DNA from 3 places in the Kitasatospora sp. NPDC059327 genome. Region 3 is predicted to be linked to each of the others. Evidence: riboswitches for the same ligand, from Rfam matches in the RefSeq annotation. Region 3 holds a riboswitch; each other region holds the start of a gene.
What was found. A riboswitch is a leader RNA that binds a small molecule or an ion and turns the genes downstream of it on or off. The one in region 3 is predicted to bind cobalamin.
Positions count from the first base shown of each region.

Region 1: it holds a riboswitch for cobalamin, as region 3 does, so the genes downstream of both, metE (5-methyltetrahydropteroyltriglutamate--homocysteine S-methyltransferase) here and ACFXHB_RS22330 (ribonucleoside-diphosphate reductase subunit alpha) in region 3, are expected to answer to the same signal.
Region 2: it holds a riboswitch for cobalamin, as region 3 does, so the genes downstream of both, ACFXHB_RS14010 (cobalamin biosynthesis protein) here and ACFXHB_RS22330 (ribonucleoside-diphosphate reductase subunit alpha) in region 3, are expected to answer to the same signal.

Region 1 covers NZ_JBHYYB010000009.1:125,596-130,485, forward strand. The annotation lists gene metE (5-methyltetrahydropteroyltriglutamate--homocysteine S-methyltransferase) at 1-1,536, opposite strand, end outside; cobalamin riboswitch at 1,695-1,849, opposite strand; gene ACFXHB_RS08935 (short-chain fatty acyl-CoA regulator family protein) at 1,971-3,440, opposite strand; gene aceA (isocitrate lyase) at 3,862-4,890, shown strand, end outside.
Region 2 covers NZ_JBHYYB010000018.1:80,397-85,286, reverse strand. The annotation lists gene ACFXHB_RS14020 (putative cobaltochelatase) at 1-984, opposite strand, end outside; gene ACFXHB_RS14015 (cobyric acid synthase) at 977-2,518, opposite strand; gene ACFXHB_RS14010 (cobalamin biosynthesis protein) at 2,515-3,486, opposite strand; cobalamin riboswitch at 3,582-3,744, opposite strand; gene ACFXHB_RS14005 (XRE family transcriptional regulator) at 3,985-4,701, shown strand.
Region 3 covers NZ_JBHYYB010000036.1:24,750-29,639, reverse strand. The annotation lists gene ACFXHB_RS22340 (glycoside hydrolase family 26 protein) at 1-302, opposite strand, end outside; gene ACFXHB_RS22335 (hypothetical protein) at 464-1,420, opposite strand; cobalamin riboswitch at 2,083-2,215, shown strand; gene ACFXHB_RS22330 (ribonucleoside-diphosphate reductase subunit alpha) at 2,402-4,807, shown strand; gene ACFXHB_RS22325 (ribonucleotide-diphosphate reductase subunit beta) at 4,843-4,890, shown strand, end outside.

The sequences.
Region 1 (4,890 bases), on a different contig from region 3:
GGTCAGCTGCTCGGCGAAGTACTGGACCATGTCGTTGCGTTCCGGCTCGCCGTGGACCAGGACGTCGATGCCCGTCTTCTCCTGGTAGGCGATCACCTCACGGACCTCGGCCCGCATCCGGTCCCGGTAGGTGCCGTCGTCGATGCGGCCGGCCCGCAGATCGGCGCGGGCCGTGCGCAGTTCGGTGGTCTGCGGGAAGGAGCCGATGGTGGTGGTCGGCAGCAGCGGCAGGTTCAGCCTGGTCCGCTGCGCCTCGGCGCGCTCGGGGTAGGCCTGGGCGCGGCGGGCGGCCGCGGGGGTGGTGGCGGCGACGCGGGCCCGGACGGCCGGGTCGTGGGTCAGCGCGGAGGCGGCGCGGGAGGCCAGGTCGGCACGGTTGGCGGCCAGTTGGGCCGCGATGGTGTCAGTGCCGTGGGCCAGGCCGCGCGCCAGGGTGGCGATCTCGGTGGTCTTCTGGCGGGCGAAGGCCAGCCAGCGGGCGACCTGCGGGTCGAGGTCCCGCTCGGCGTCGGCGTCGAGCGGGACGTGCAGCAGGGAGCAGGACGGCGCGACGTCGACCCGGTCGGCCAGCCCGAGCAGGGTGCCGAGGGTGGCGAGGGACTTCTCCAGGTTGTTGATCCAGATGTTGCGGCCGTCCACCACGCCCGCGACCAGGCGCTTGCCGGGCAGGCCGCCGACGGCGGCGAGGTCGTCGAGGTTGGCGGCGCCCGGACCGGTGAAGTCCAGGCCGATGCCCTCGATCGGGGCCTTGGCCAGGACGGGGAGGGCCTCGCCGAGACGGTCGAAGTAGCTGGCGACCAGCAGCCGGGGGCGGTCGGTGAGCCCGCCGAGTTCGCGGTAGACCCGGGTGGCGGCGTTCAGCTCGGCCGGAGTGCGGTCCTGGACCAGGGCCGGTTCGTCGAGCTGGACCCACTCGGCGCCCGCGGCGCGCAGGTCGGCGAGGAGTTCGGCGTAGACGGGCAGCAGCCGGTCCAGCAGGGTGATCGGCCGGAAGTCCGCGGCCACGCCGGGGGCGGGCTTGGCGAGCAGCAGGTACGTCAGCGGGCCGACCAGCACCGGCCGGGCGCGGTGACCGGCCTCCAGGGCCTCACGCAGTTCGGCGACCGGCTTCGCGGAGTTCGCCACGAAGACCGTGTCCGGGCCCAACTCGGGTACCAAGTAGTGGTAGTTGGTGTCGAACCACTTGGTCATCTCCAGCGGTGCGACCTCCTGCGTGCCACGGGCCATGGCGAAGTAGCCGTCCAGCGGGTCGGCCGCGACGGCGGCGCGGTGGCGGGCCGGGATCGCGCCGACCGCGACCGTGGTGTCCAGGACGTGGTCGTAGAGCGAGAAGTCGCCGGTGGGGACTTCGGTGACGCCCGCCTCGGTCAGCCGGCGCCAGTTGTCCCGGCGCAGTCCGGCGGCGACGGCGTGCAGGGCGGCGGCGGTGACGCGGCCGGCCCAGTACCCCTCGACGGCCTTCTTCAGCTCCCGGTCGGCACCCTGCCGCGGGTAGCCGTACACGGTGGCCTGCGGGGCGGTGGAACTCGATGACACGGAACTCTCCTTCGCGAGTCGCGCTGCGATCCCGGGAGAGCGCGACGGCGTGGAGGTACGACAGTGGGGGCACGGCACCAGGATGGGCCCGCCCGCTCCGCCGACCCGCCCTCGAGGTCACCGAGATCACCGCGTGCGGGGTGCACGCGGGCAGTGGCAGGTCTTCGGACTCGCGGGCACGTCCATCTGGCGAACCAGGCGGACCCCTACTGGCCGTCGCTTCCCGGGCCCCGCTGGGACCCAGTGCATGTGACGGCGGTCGTTCCCACTCACCGCTGCGGGGCAGTCCCGGATTTCCACCGGGTTCCCTCTTGCGACGCCGTGGCTGGAGGACACGGCGAACCGACTGCACCGCCCACCCTAGGCCCATCGACGGCGTCGCGTCGGCGATTGTCCGGATCGCGGATGGTGGCGTGGGCAGGTGAGGCGCCCCGTCACCCCCGCGGCCCCGCTCCCCCGGACCGCCCCGCTCCCCCCGGCTGTGCGGCGCCGCCCGGGCGAACCGCCGCTCCGACCCGGACGGGATAGGGCACGAAGGTGCTGGTGTGCTCGTCCACCGCCAGGGGCAGGCCGACCGCGGGCGCGGCCCGCTGCGGGCAGGCGGGGCGCTCACACGCCTTGCAGCCGAGGCCGATCGGGGTCGCGGCCGCCTCGTCCGCGAGGTCGAGCCCGGCGGAGTAGACGAGCCTGGACGCGTGCCGGAGCTCGCAGCCGAGGCCGACGGCGAAGGTCTTGCCCGGCCGCCCCCAGCCGCCCGGTGAGCGGGACACCGCCCGGGCGGTCCACAGGTAGCGCCGGCCGTCGGGCATCGCGGCGACCTGGACGTGCACCCGGCCGGGGGCGGCGAAGGCCTCGTAGACGTTCCACAGCGGGCAGGTGCCGCCGGTGCGGGAGAAGTGGAAGTCCGTGGCGGACTGGCGCTTGGAGACGTTGCCGGCCCGGTCGACCCGGACGAAGGAGAACGGCACCCCGCGCAGCCGGGGCCGCTGGAGCGTGCTGAGGCGGTGGCAGACGGTCTCGTACCCCAGCCCGAAGTGGTCGGCGAGGTGCTCGATGTCGTAGCGCGCCGCCTCCGCCTCGGCGTGGAAGACCCGGTAGGGCAGGACCAGGGCGGCGGCGAAGTAGTTGGCCAGCCCGATCCGGGTCAGGGACCAGGCGGTCGACCCGGGCGCGCTGTCCTCGGCGGCGAGTTCACCGAGCAGCGCGTCGTGTTCCAGGTAGGCCAGCTGGGTCGCCATCCGGAACGCCTGCTGGCCCGGGCGCAGCCGGTCGGACAGCCGCAGCACCCGGCTGTCCGGGTCGTACGCGTGCAGGTGCTCGCCCCCGACGACCGGCCGGACCTGGTGCCCGGCCGCGAGCCGCTCGGCCAGGGCCTCCCGGACCCCGCCCCGCCGCAGGCCGATCTCGGCGGCCAACTCCTCGGCGGCGAGGTCGAGTTCATGGAGGTAGTTGCGGCGACGGTAGAAGAACTCGCGGACCAGCTCGTGCGGTGTGCGGGCGGTGTCGGCGGCCGGGCCGCGGTCCCCGGTGAGGACGGCGAGCTGCTCGGCGGCCGCCCGGCGGCCGCGGCCGAGGTCTGCCAGCACCCGGGCCACGGCGGGCAGTCGGGTGGCGAGGTCGTCCAGGTCGCCCGGGGTGAGGCGGCCGGCGAGGAGCTCCTCGCCGAGCGAGTCGCGCAACTCGGCGGTGAGCCGGGCGGTGTCCGGCGGCGCGAAGTACCCGGCGTCGACGCCGAAGGCCTCGGTGAGGCGCAGCAGCACCGGGACGGTGAGCGGGCGGGCGTCGTGCTCCAGTTGGTTGAGGTAGCTGGGGGACAGGTCGAGCAGCCGGGCGAGCGCCGCCTGGCTGAGTCCGCGGTCCTCGCGCAGCCGGCGCAGCCGTGCGCCGGCGAAGGTCTTTCCCATCCGGCCCTCTCTCCCTGCCGTCGATCCGTCCGAGCCGGCCGTCGGCGCTCCCCGTGCTGTCGACGCGTCCGCCTGCCTGCCGTCCGCCTGCCTGCCGTCGACCCGTCCGGTGCCCGGCAGCATAGCCGGGCGTCCGCCGGCGGGACCTTCGCAGACTTCGCCGATTCACAGGCCGCGCTTCGCAGAACATGGCCGCCGTCCAGCGGTGACGGCGCGGCCCGGGGGTGCCAGAGTCGGTACCGCGGCCGGTCGGCGCACCACCAACAGCCCGCTCCACCAGGCATTTTCAGCCCGGCGGCGGGCCCGTGGGGGCACCGACGTCCCGGCGGCCCCAGCCGCCCGCCCGGCGCCCCGGCCGCACCTCCACCCACGAGGTGAGCACCCTCACACCCTTCGCAACACGCATCCCCGGGAGCGGATCATGACCCAGTCGGTACGGCAGCAGCAGGAGCGACGGGCGGCGGAGCTGGCCGCCCGATGGGCGTCCGACCCCCGGTGGGCGGGCGTCGAGCGTGGCTACACCGCGGCCGACGTGGTCCGGCTGTCCGGAACGGTGCGCGAGGAGCACACGCTGGCCCGGCGCGGCGCCGAGCGGCTCTGGGCGCAGCTGCACGAGCGGGACTACCTGCACGCCCTCGGCGCGCTCACCGGCGGCCAGGCCGTCCAGATGGTGAGGGCCGGGCTGCGGGCGATCTACCTGTCCGGCTGGCAGGTCGCCGCCGACGCCAACCAGGCCGGCCAGACCTACCCGGACCAGAGCCTGTACCCGGCCAACTCGGTGCCCCAGGTGGTGCGGCGGATCAACAACGCGCTGCTGCGGGCCGACGAGATCGACGCCGCCGAGGGCAACGACGGCCCGGACTGGCTGGTGCCGATCGTCGCCGACGCCGAGGCCGGCTTCGGCGGCCCGCTGAACGCCTTCGAGCTCACCAAGGGCATGATCGCGGCCGGCGCGGCGGGCATCCACTACGAGGACCAGCTCGCCTCCGAGAAGAAGTGCGGCCACCTCGGCGGCAAGGTGCTCGTCCCCACCGCCCAGCACATCCGCACCCTCGACGCGGCCCGTCTCGCCGCCGACATCGCCGACGTGCCGACGGTGATCGTGGCCCGCACCGACGCGCTCGCCGCCACCCTGCTGACCACCGACGTCGACGAGCGCGACGCCCGGTTCTGCACCGGCGAGCGCACCGCCGAGGGCTTCTACCGGGTCGAGCCCGGCATGGCCCCGGTCATCTCCCGCGGTCTGGCCTTCGCCCCGCACGCCGATCTGATCTGGGTGGAGACCGGCACCCCGGACCTCGCCCAGGCCCGCGAGTTCGCCGAGGCGCTCAAGGCCGAGTACCCGGACAAGATGCTCGCCTACAACTGCTCGCCGTCCTTCAACTGGAAGGCCGCCCTGGACGACGACCGGATCGCCAAGTTCCAGCGCGAGCTGGGCGCGATGGGCTAC
Region 2 (4,890 bases), on a different contig from region 3:
CTGCTCCTCGTCCAGGCCCGGCGCGTCGAAGGGGTTGCGCCGACGGCGGTGCGGCAGGGCCAGCTGGGCGGCCTTGCGGACGTCCTCCTCCAGCACCTCGGTCCGGCCCGCCCAGGCGGCCAGGGCGACGGCGGTGCGGGCCATCACGATGTCCGCGCGCAGCCCGTCCACCTCGAACGCGGCGCAGACGGCGGTGATCTGACGCAGCGCCACGTCCGTCAGCACGACCGAGGGCAGCAGCTCGCGCGCCGCGGTGATCCGTCCGGCGAGCGCGCGCTCGTCCTCGGCGAACCGTCCGGCGAAGCCGGCCGGGTCGGCGTCGTACGCCAGCCGGCGGCGGACCACCTCGGCGCGCTCCGTCGGCTCCCGGGTGGCGGCGATCTCCACGGTCAGGCCGAACCGGTCGAGCAGCTGCGGGCGCAGCTCGCCCTCCTCCGGGTTCATCGTGCCGACCAGCAGGAAGCGCGCGGCGTGCCGCACCGACACGCCCTCGCGCTCCACGTAGGAGCGGCCCATCGCGGCCGCGTCCAGCAGCAGGTCCACCACGTGGTCCTGGAGCAGGTTGACCTCGTCGATGTAGAGCACGCCCCGGTGGGCCCGGGCCAGCAGACCCGGCTCGTACGCCTTGACGCCCTCGGCCAGCGCGCGCTCCAGGTCCAGCGAGCCGACGATCCGGTCCTCGGAGACGCCGACCGGCAGCTCGACCAGCCGGGCGGGGCGGTGGGACTCGTCGGCGCCGTCGTGCGCGCCGTCCGGGCACTGCGGGTCCGGTGCCGCCGGGTCGCAGGCGAAGCGGCAGCCGTCGACGGCGGCGATGGACGGCAGCAGGCCGGCCAGCGCGCGCACCATGGTCGACTTGGCGGTGCCCTTCTCACCGCGCACCAGCACGCCGCCGACGGCCGGGGAGACCGCGTTGAGCAGCAGCCCGAGCCGCAGGTCGGCCATTCCGACGATCGCGGTGAAGGGGTAGCGGACGTCACTCATGATTCTCCAAGGGGGCCCCGGGCGGCAGGAACGGCAGCGAACCCGCGGCCGGCACCCCGCCCTCGATCAGCTTCCACAGCGCGTCGGTGTCCGCGTGCTCCTCGATCAGGTCGCCCAGCCGGTCCAGCCGGGCCTCGCGCGCCTCGGCGAACGACGTGTCCGGGGCGGGCACGAAGGCCCGGCCCGTCGCCTCGGCCACCTTGCGCAGCAGCGCGCGGCGGAAGTCGTCGTTCTCCAGCACGCCGTGCCAGGTCGTCCCCCAGACCGGTCCGACCCGGCAGCCGTCCAGGCTCCGGCCGTCCTCGTCGGTGACGAACGCGGTGCCGCCCTCGACGGTCACCACGCCGTGGTGGATCTCGTAGCCCGCGACCGGCTGCCCGAACGCCCGGCCGACCGGCCGGGCGAGCACCTTCTCGGCGCCGAACCGGACGTGGGCGGGCAGCAGGGCCAGGCCGTCGACGGCGCCGGCCCGGGACTCGACCTCGTCGTGGATGGCGCGCGTCAGCATCTGGTAGCCGCCGCAGACGCCGAGGACCGGCAGCCCGGCCGCGGCCCGGGCCCGCAGGGCCGGCTCCAGGCCGCGCTCGCGCAGCCAGGCCAGGTCGGCCACGGTGGCCCGGGTGCCGGGCAGGATCACCAGGTCGGCGTCGGCCAGCTCCTCGGGCCGGGTGGCCCAGCGGACCAGCACCCCGGGCTCCTGCGCCAGCGCGTCCACGTCGGTGAAGTTGGAGAGCCGGGGGAAGCGCACCACGGCCACCCGCAGCACGTCGGTGCCGAGCGGCCCGCGGCCCTCGGTGCGGTCCACCACGGTGGTCAGGTCCAGCGAGTCCTCGGCGTCCAGCCAGAGCCCGGACAGCATCGGCAGGGTGCCCAGGACCGGACGGCCGGTCAGCTCGCGGAGCATCTCCAGCCCGGGCGCCAGCAGCCGCGCGTCGCCGCGGAACTTGTTGACGAGCCAGCCCGCGACATGCCGTTGGTCCTCCTGGGACAGCAGCGCCAGCGTCCCGTACATCGCCGCGAACACGCCGCCGCGGTCGATGTCGCCGACCACCACGACGGGCAGCGCGGCGGCGGTGGCCAGGCCCATGTTGGCGATGTCCCGGTCGCGCAGATTGATCTCGGCGGGTGACCCGGCGCCCTCGCAGACCACCACGTCGTAGCGGCGGCGCAGGTCGGCCAGGCACTCCAGGGCCCGTTCCAGCAGGACGGGCTTGCGCTCGCGGTAGTCCAGCGCGCCGACCTCGGCGACCGCCCGGCCGAGCAGCACCACCTGGCTGCGGCCGTCCGCGCCGGGCTTCAGCAGCACCGGGTTCATCGCCGCCTCGGGCTCCACCCGGGCGGCCTGGGCCTGCATCGCCTGGGCGCGGCCGATCTCCGCGCCGTCGGCGGTGACGAAGGAGTTCAAGGACATGTTCTGCGCCTTGAACGGCGCCACGGCGACGCCCTGACGGGCCAGCCAGCGGCAGATGCCGGCGGTGACCACGCTCTTCCCGGCGTCCGAGGTCGTCCCGGCGACCAGCAGTGCGTTGCTCACGCGCTCCCCCTTCTCGTCCCCGCCCCGAAGGCCCGCACGACGGCGTGCCCGGCGACGGTCGTACCCAGTGCGAGCAGCCCCACCCGGCGGGAGAGCCGGCAGGCGCGCTCGATATCGTCCACCGTCACCGGCCGCAGCTCGCCGCCCAGGACCGGCCGGTGCTCCACCCGGGTGCCGTACCGCAGGGTGCCGCCGAGGCGCACCCCGACGGCGCCGGCGAAGGCCGACTCGGCCTGGCCCGCGTTGGGGCTGGGGTGGGCGGAGCCGTCCCGGCGCCAGACCCGCCAGGCCGTCCGGGGCTCGGGCGCGGCGGCGACCGCCAGCAGCGCGGTCAGCCGGGCGCCCGGCCAGCCCGCCAGGTCATCCAGCCGGGCCGAGGCCCAGCCGAACCGGGTGTGGCGGGGCGAGCGGTGGCCGACCATCGCGTCGAGGGTGTTGACCGCGCGGAACGCCAGCAGCCCGGGCGTGCCCGCGAGGGCGCCCCAGACGAGCGCGTTGACCACGGCGTCGGCGGTGTTCTCGGCGACCGACTCGACCACCGCGCGGGCGATCTGCTGCTCGTCGAGGGCGCTCGGGTCGCGTCCGCACAGGTGCGGCAGCCGCTCGCGCGCCGCCGCGAGGTCGTGCGCGGCGAGCGAGCGCCCGATCGTGCGGGCCTCGCGGGTGAGCGAGGTGCCGCCGAGCACCGTCCAGGTCGCGGCGGCGGCCAGCGCGGCCCGCCCGAGCGGCCGGCGGCCCAGGGTGCGGTCGGCGGCCACCGCGCCGGCGGCGACGGTGCCCACGCAGAGCGCGGTGAAGGCGGTGCCGACCGCGCGGTCGTCGCGCCAGATCCGCCGCTCCAGCCGGCCGGCCGCGCCGCCGAAGACGGCCACCGGGTGGCCGCGCCGCGGATCGGCGAAACGGGCGTCGGCGAGGTATCCGGCGACGGCGCCCAGCGCGAAGGCGGCGGCGCGGGTCAGCGGGCGCACGGTGGACAGCAGAGGGCTCGGAAGGTCGGGGCAGCCTGCATCGCGTGCGTGTCCTCACTCAGGGTCCGCGCCCTGGATCGACGAACCGGGGGCGAGAGTCTCCTGGCTTCCGGGGTCGAACGCACCCCCGGGCCTCCGGCCGCCGCTGACGGCTCGCCGTGATGGACCCCTCCGGCGCCGCGTCGGGCGAGGAGGGACTCCGAGTGTGCTCCCCGGTGACAGTGGCGGGACCGCGCCGGACTCGCACCGGCTTCCTCTGCATGCCTCCGTTTGGCTGAAGGATCCCATCACGCGGCCGAACCGTGCGTCAACCAAGGTCACGGAGGGGTTGGTCACAGCGCCCGGGGGTTTCCCGGCCCCGTCGCTACCTCTGATCACCACCCCCCGCAGGGGCATGACAGCCTGTGTGATCGTCCAGTCGCCTGGAGAACCCTCCAGGCCCGCTTCGTGTGTTCGGCGGCTGGGGGGCGGCCGGACCACCCCCTACCGTCGGGTCCCATGCGACGCAGACAGCCACCCGCCGTGCCTCCGGTGCCCTTCTCGCCCGCGGCCGCCCGCGCGCACCGCGCCGGACTCGGCCTGACCCCCGACCAGGTGGTCGAGGGCATGGCCGCGCACGGTGTCCGGCTGCTGCCCACCCACCTGCTCGGCTGGGAGAGCGGCGCGCTGCGCCCCACCGAGGAGGAGTTCATCGCGCTGGCCCGGGCGCTCTGGTGCCCGCCGGCCCAGCTGATGGGCGTCCGCCCGGCCCGGCTGCGGGACTTCCGGGTCGCCCGGGAGCTCAACCAGGAGAGCGCGGCCCGCCGGATCGGCATCGCCCTGCGGCAGTACCAGCAGGCCGAGGCGACCGGGCGGTGGGACGGCGAGCAGGAGCAGACGTACGCGCTGGCCCAGGTGCTCGGCCTGACGCTGCGCGAGCTGGTCGCGGTGACGGGCCGGGCGGACGAGCTGGACCGGCGGCTGCGGCAGTGCGTGGACAGCCGCTGGCAGGCGCACGTGCGGCCGATCGGCCGGATCGTGCCGGTACACGAGGACGACCTCGCCACCGTGCTGACGGCGCTGCAGAAGGAGTACCAGGTCACCTCCCACTGGGGCGCCGGCAGCTGGGGCTCCCCGGCCCCGGCGGCGGGCCCCGAGGCGGCGCAGGCGGCCCGGCCGCCGGGCGAGCGGTTCTGGGAGCTGCTGGGGCGGCTGGAGACCGAGATCCCGGTCTGACCGGCCGCGGTCCTCCCCGCTCCCCCTTCCGTCCTCCGCTTGCCTTCTCCGTTTCCCTGTCTCCGCTTCCGTTCCCTCCTTCCGTGATTCGCGTCGCGAGCCCCGCCGCGAGCCCTGCCCCGCCGCGAGCCCCGCCGCACCGTGAACCCCGCCGCACCGTGAACCCCGCCGCACCGTGAACCCCGGGCC
Region 3 (4,890 bases):
CCGATCACCGTCCCGCCGGAGCGGCCGGAGCGGGCCTGGCGCTCCAGGTCGGCGAGCAGTTGCTGGACGGCCCGTGCGTTGGGCGAGGCCTTGGGGTCGCGGGCCAGCAGCTCGCTGCCGACCTCCGGTGCCAGGGCGCGCCCGGCGCCGCCCAGCGTGAGCACGCCCCGGGGCGGATCGTCCGGGCGGCCGCCGTCGGTCCGGCCGTCCTGCCCGGCCAGCACCACCGCGCCGGCGGCGAGCACCACGCCGGCCGCGGCCAGCACGGCCGGTCTGGCACGCAGCGCGCGGGGCAGGGCCACGAACACTCCTCCGGATGCTGACCGGCAGGGCCTGCGCCATCACAACCGGAACACGTGTACGACTGACAGGCGGTGAGCCTGTCACACTCCCCCGCGCCCGGGCGAGCGGACCCGCCCCGGCCGCGGGCCGGGGCGTGCCTCCCGCGGGCCCGGACGGACCGTCAGGGCGCCGGGACGGCGGCCGGTGCGCCGCCCGCCGCCTTGGTGCGCTGGAGCAGCTGGTTCTTCACGTGCTCGTCGAACCCCACCGCGGCGGCCGTCGCGGCCGCGTCCGCGGTGTTGCCGCCCTTGGCGGAGCCCTCCACGGTGAAGAAGCCGTACCGGCCCAGGGTGCCCTTGGTGTTGGTGCAGCCCGGAGTGGTGCAGAACGCCGGGGAGCCGGGGGCGGCGGCGCCCTTGAGGTGGCCGACGTAGTTCTTCACGGCGGTCTCGGCCTGCTGCTTGTGGTCGAAGACCGCGACACCGACCGTCACGGCGCTGTCGCCGGAGACGTAGGTGGCCCGGAGCACCTGGCGGCAACCCTGGTCACCGAGGATCTTGCCGAGGCCGCCGACCGTGGAGTTGCCGTCCCAGCAGGGCGAGTCGAGCGAGACCACGGTGCGGTTCCAGGTGGCGCCGTTGACCGTCACGGTGAGCGCCGAGAAGAGCGCCGCCGCGTCCTGCGGCGCCGGGTCGGTGCCGGCCTCCCAGAGCGGCTTCGACGGGTCCTCGGGCGTGGCGCTCGGGGTGGCCGTCGGGGACGCCTTGCCGGAGGGCGTGGGCGCCGGCTGCTGGGTGCCCGCCGTGGCGGTGGTGGTGGGCTCGGCGACCGGCTTCCTGTCGTCGCCCTTGTTCAGGAGCAGCAGGCCGCCGGCGACCAGGCCGCCGACCACCAGGAGGGCGACCGCCGCCCCGATGATCCGGGTCCGGCCCTTGCGCCTGGCCTCCGCCTCGTTGCGGTCCGCGAGGGCGGCCCAGTCCGGCTCGGCGTGCTGCAGCGGGGGCTGGGGCTGCGGGGGCTGCGGCTGCCACTGGTGCTGCGGCGGCTGGTGCGGATGGGGCTGGGGCTGCGCCGGCGGCGGCTGGTGCGGGACCGGCTGCGGCGCGGGCGGCCGGCCGTGCACCGGCGGCTGCGGCACCGCGGGCACCGGCGGGACGGCCGGCTGCGGCGCGGGCGCCGGCGGCCCGTACGAGGCAGGCGGCGGGCCGAACCCGCCCGGGACCGGCGGCACCGGCTGCGGCGCACCGGGGTACGGTGCGGGAGCCGGCGGCACGACGGGACCACCGACGGGCGGCGGGCCCTGCGGTGGCGGTCCGGACGTGCCCGGCTGCCGCTGGTTCTGTGCGCCCCCCGGCCCGGCGGGAGGGGGCGGCTGCTGACCCGGCGAGGCGGGCTGACCGGCCCACTCCCCGGGCGCGCCCGTTCCGTCGCTCATGCGCCCACCTCACTGCGCTCGGCGGTCGCTTCGCGAATCGCGCTGATGTTGATGATTCGCTCGCTCCGCTCGCTCATGAGCCGAGATCGTAGGGCATGCCCCTGACGGCAGGTCGGCCCGGTGACCATTCCGTTCCCGAATCCGGACACCCGGCGGGCCGCGGCCACCCGGTGACAACCGTCACGGCGGCCCGTGAAGGCCCCCTGGAGCCACCCTGGAACAGGCCCCGGCGCACGGGTCGCCGCAGCTCCCCGGAGCCCCGAACAGCCCCGGCGCAGGCCCGGAACAGGCCCGCGCCGGTACCACCGACCAGGACGTCGACACGCGATGCCGCACAACATGTGGGGTCGCATCGAGCAGACACCACTAGATGTATGCTCGTCCCTGCTGTCGACGCAGGGGAACCCGGTGCGAATCCGGGACTGCCCCGCAGCGGTGTGCGGGCGGCTCCGAGAGAGCCCGCGAGTCCGAATACCTGGCGACGGCGTGCCGCCCGGCCTCCCCGCAGAGGCCTTCCGCAGCAGTACTACTTCCGGGCCTCGCGGGCGGGCCGGGGATGCCACCGTCGCGCGACGCCGTCCGGTCGTCGCGCCGTGCTCCCCTGCCCCGAACGGCCCGGCCCCGAGCCACCGACGCCGATCGCCGCCAGGAGAGAGCGCCTTGACCACCGCTGCCTCAGTCACCCTGCCCGCCCAGGGTTCCAGCTCCGCCCCCGTCGACCCGACGGTGTCCGACCCCGGTGGCACGCTGCTCCGGCTGCTGACCGACCGCAGCGCCGACCTCCCCCAGGTGGACCCCGGCCATGTCGCCGCCGCCGCGCTGCGCGGCCGCCACGCCGGCTCGGACTTCGCCGAGCTGCGCGGGCTGGCCGTGGACGCCGCAGCGTCGATGATCGCCGAGGACCCGCAGTACTCGAAGCTGGCCGCGCGACTGCTCGCGCTGGAGATCGTCGACGAGGCGGTCAGCCAGGGCTCGGTCTCCTTCGCGGACTCGATCGCGGTCGGCCACGCCGAGGGCCTGATCGGCGACGGCACCGCCGACTTCGTCCGCAAGCACGCCGCCGCCCTCGACGCGCTGATCGACCCCGAGGGCGACGACCGCTTCGAGTACTTCGGCCTGCGCACCGTGCAGTCCCGCTACCTGCTGCGCCACCCGATCACCCGCAAGGTCGTCGAGACCCCGCAGCAGTTCCTGCTCCGTGTCGCCTGCGGCCTGGCGGTCGGCGACAGCGAGCAGTCGGTGCGCGAGGTCGCCGAGCTGTACGGCCTGATGAGCCGGCTGGAGTACCTGACCTCCTCGCCGACCCTCTTCAACTCGGGCACCAAGCACCCGCAGATGTCGAGCTGCTACCTGCTGGACTCGCCGCTGGACAACCTGGACTCGATCTACTCCCGGTACGCCCAGATCGCCCGCCTGTCCAAGCACGCCGGCGGCATCGGCCTGTCCTACTCGCGGATCCGCTCGCGCGGCAGCCTGATCCGGGGCACCAACGGCAAGTCCAACGGCATCGTCCCGTTCCTGCGCACCCTCGACTCCTCGGTCGCCGCGGTCAACCAGGGCGGCCGGCGCAAGGGCGCGGCCTGCGTCTACCTGGAGACCTGGCACGCGGACATCGAGGAGTTCCTGGAGCTGCGCGACAACACCGGTGAGGAGGCGCGCCGCACCCACAACCTCAACCTGGCGCACTGGATCCCGGACGAGTTCATGCGCCGGGTCAACGCCGACGCCGACTGGTCGCTGTTCTCCCCCGCCGACGTGCCCGAGCTGGTCGACCTCTGGGGCGCCGACTTCGACGAGGCATACCTGAAGGCCGAGCAGGCCGGCAAGGCCGTCCGCACCATCCCCGCGCAGACCCTCTACGCCCGGATGATGCGCACCCTGGCGCAGACCGGCAACGGCTGGATGACCTTCAAGGACGCCTCCAACCGCGCCGCCAACCAGACCGCGCTGCCCGGTCGCACGGTGCACAGCTCCAACCTCTGCACCGAGATCCTGGAGGTCACGGACGACTCCGAGACCGCCGTCTGCAACCTCGGCTCGGTCAACCTCGGCGCCCACGTCGCCGCCGGTGCCACCGCCGCCGACCTGCTGAACGCGATGGACTGGGAGCGCCTGGACTCCACCGTCCGCACCGCCGTCACCTTCCTCGACCGCGTGGTGGACATCAACTTCTACCCGACCCCCGAGGCCGGCACGTCCAACTCGCGCTGGCGCCCGGTCGGCCTCGGCGTGATGGGCCTGCAGGACGTCTTCTTCAAGCTCCGCCTGGACTTCGACTCCGCCGAGGCGAAGACCCTCTCCACCCTGATCTCCGAGCGCATCATGCTCACCGCGTACGAGCGCTCCGCCGACCTGGCCGAGCAGCTGGGCCGCCACGAGGCGTACGGCGAGACCCGCGCCGCCCGCGGCGAGCTGCACATCGACCACTTCGGCTCGGCCGCCCCGCAGTGGGCCGAGCGCTGGGAGGCGCTGCGCGCCCGGATCGCCGAGACCGGTCTGCGCAACTCGCTGCTGCTCGCCATCGCCCCCACCGCCACGATCGCCTCGATCGCCGGTGTCTACGAGTGCATCGAGCCGCAGGTCTCCAACCTGTTCAAGCGCGAGACCCTCTCCGGCGAGTTCCTCCAGGTCAACCCGTACCTGGTGCGCGAGCTGAAGGAGCTGGAGGTCTGGGACCAGCAGACCCGGGACGCGCTGCGCGACGCCAACGGCTCCGTGCAGGACCTCAACTGGCTGCCCGCCGAGGTGCGTTCGCTGTACCGCACGGCGTGGGAGCTCCCGCAGCGCGCGCTGATCGACCTGGCCGCCGCCCGGATGCCGTACATCGACCAGAGCCAGTCGCTGAACCTCTTCATGGCGGCGCCGACCATCGGCAAGCTCAGCTCGATGTACGCGTACGCCTGGAAGGTCGGGCTGAAGACCACCTACTACCTGCGGTCGCGGCCGGCGACCCGGATCGCCCAGGCCGCCTCGGGCACCGCCCGCGCCGCCGCGCCCGTGCCGGTGGCGTCCCCGACCCTCAGCCCGGAGGAGGAGGCCGCGCTGGCCTGCTCCCTGGAGAACCCCGAGTCCTGCGAGGCCTGCCAGTGAGCACCACCCCCGACGACCGGCCCGACCGCGAGAAGATGCTGCTCGACCCCGGCTTCGAGCTGACCCTGCGCCCGATGCGCTAC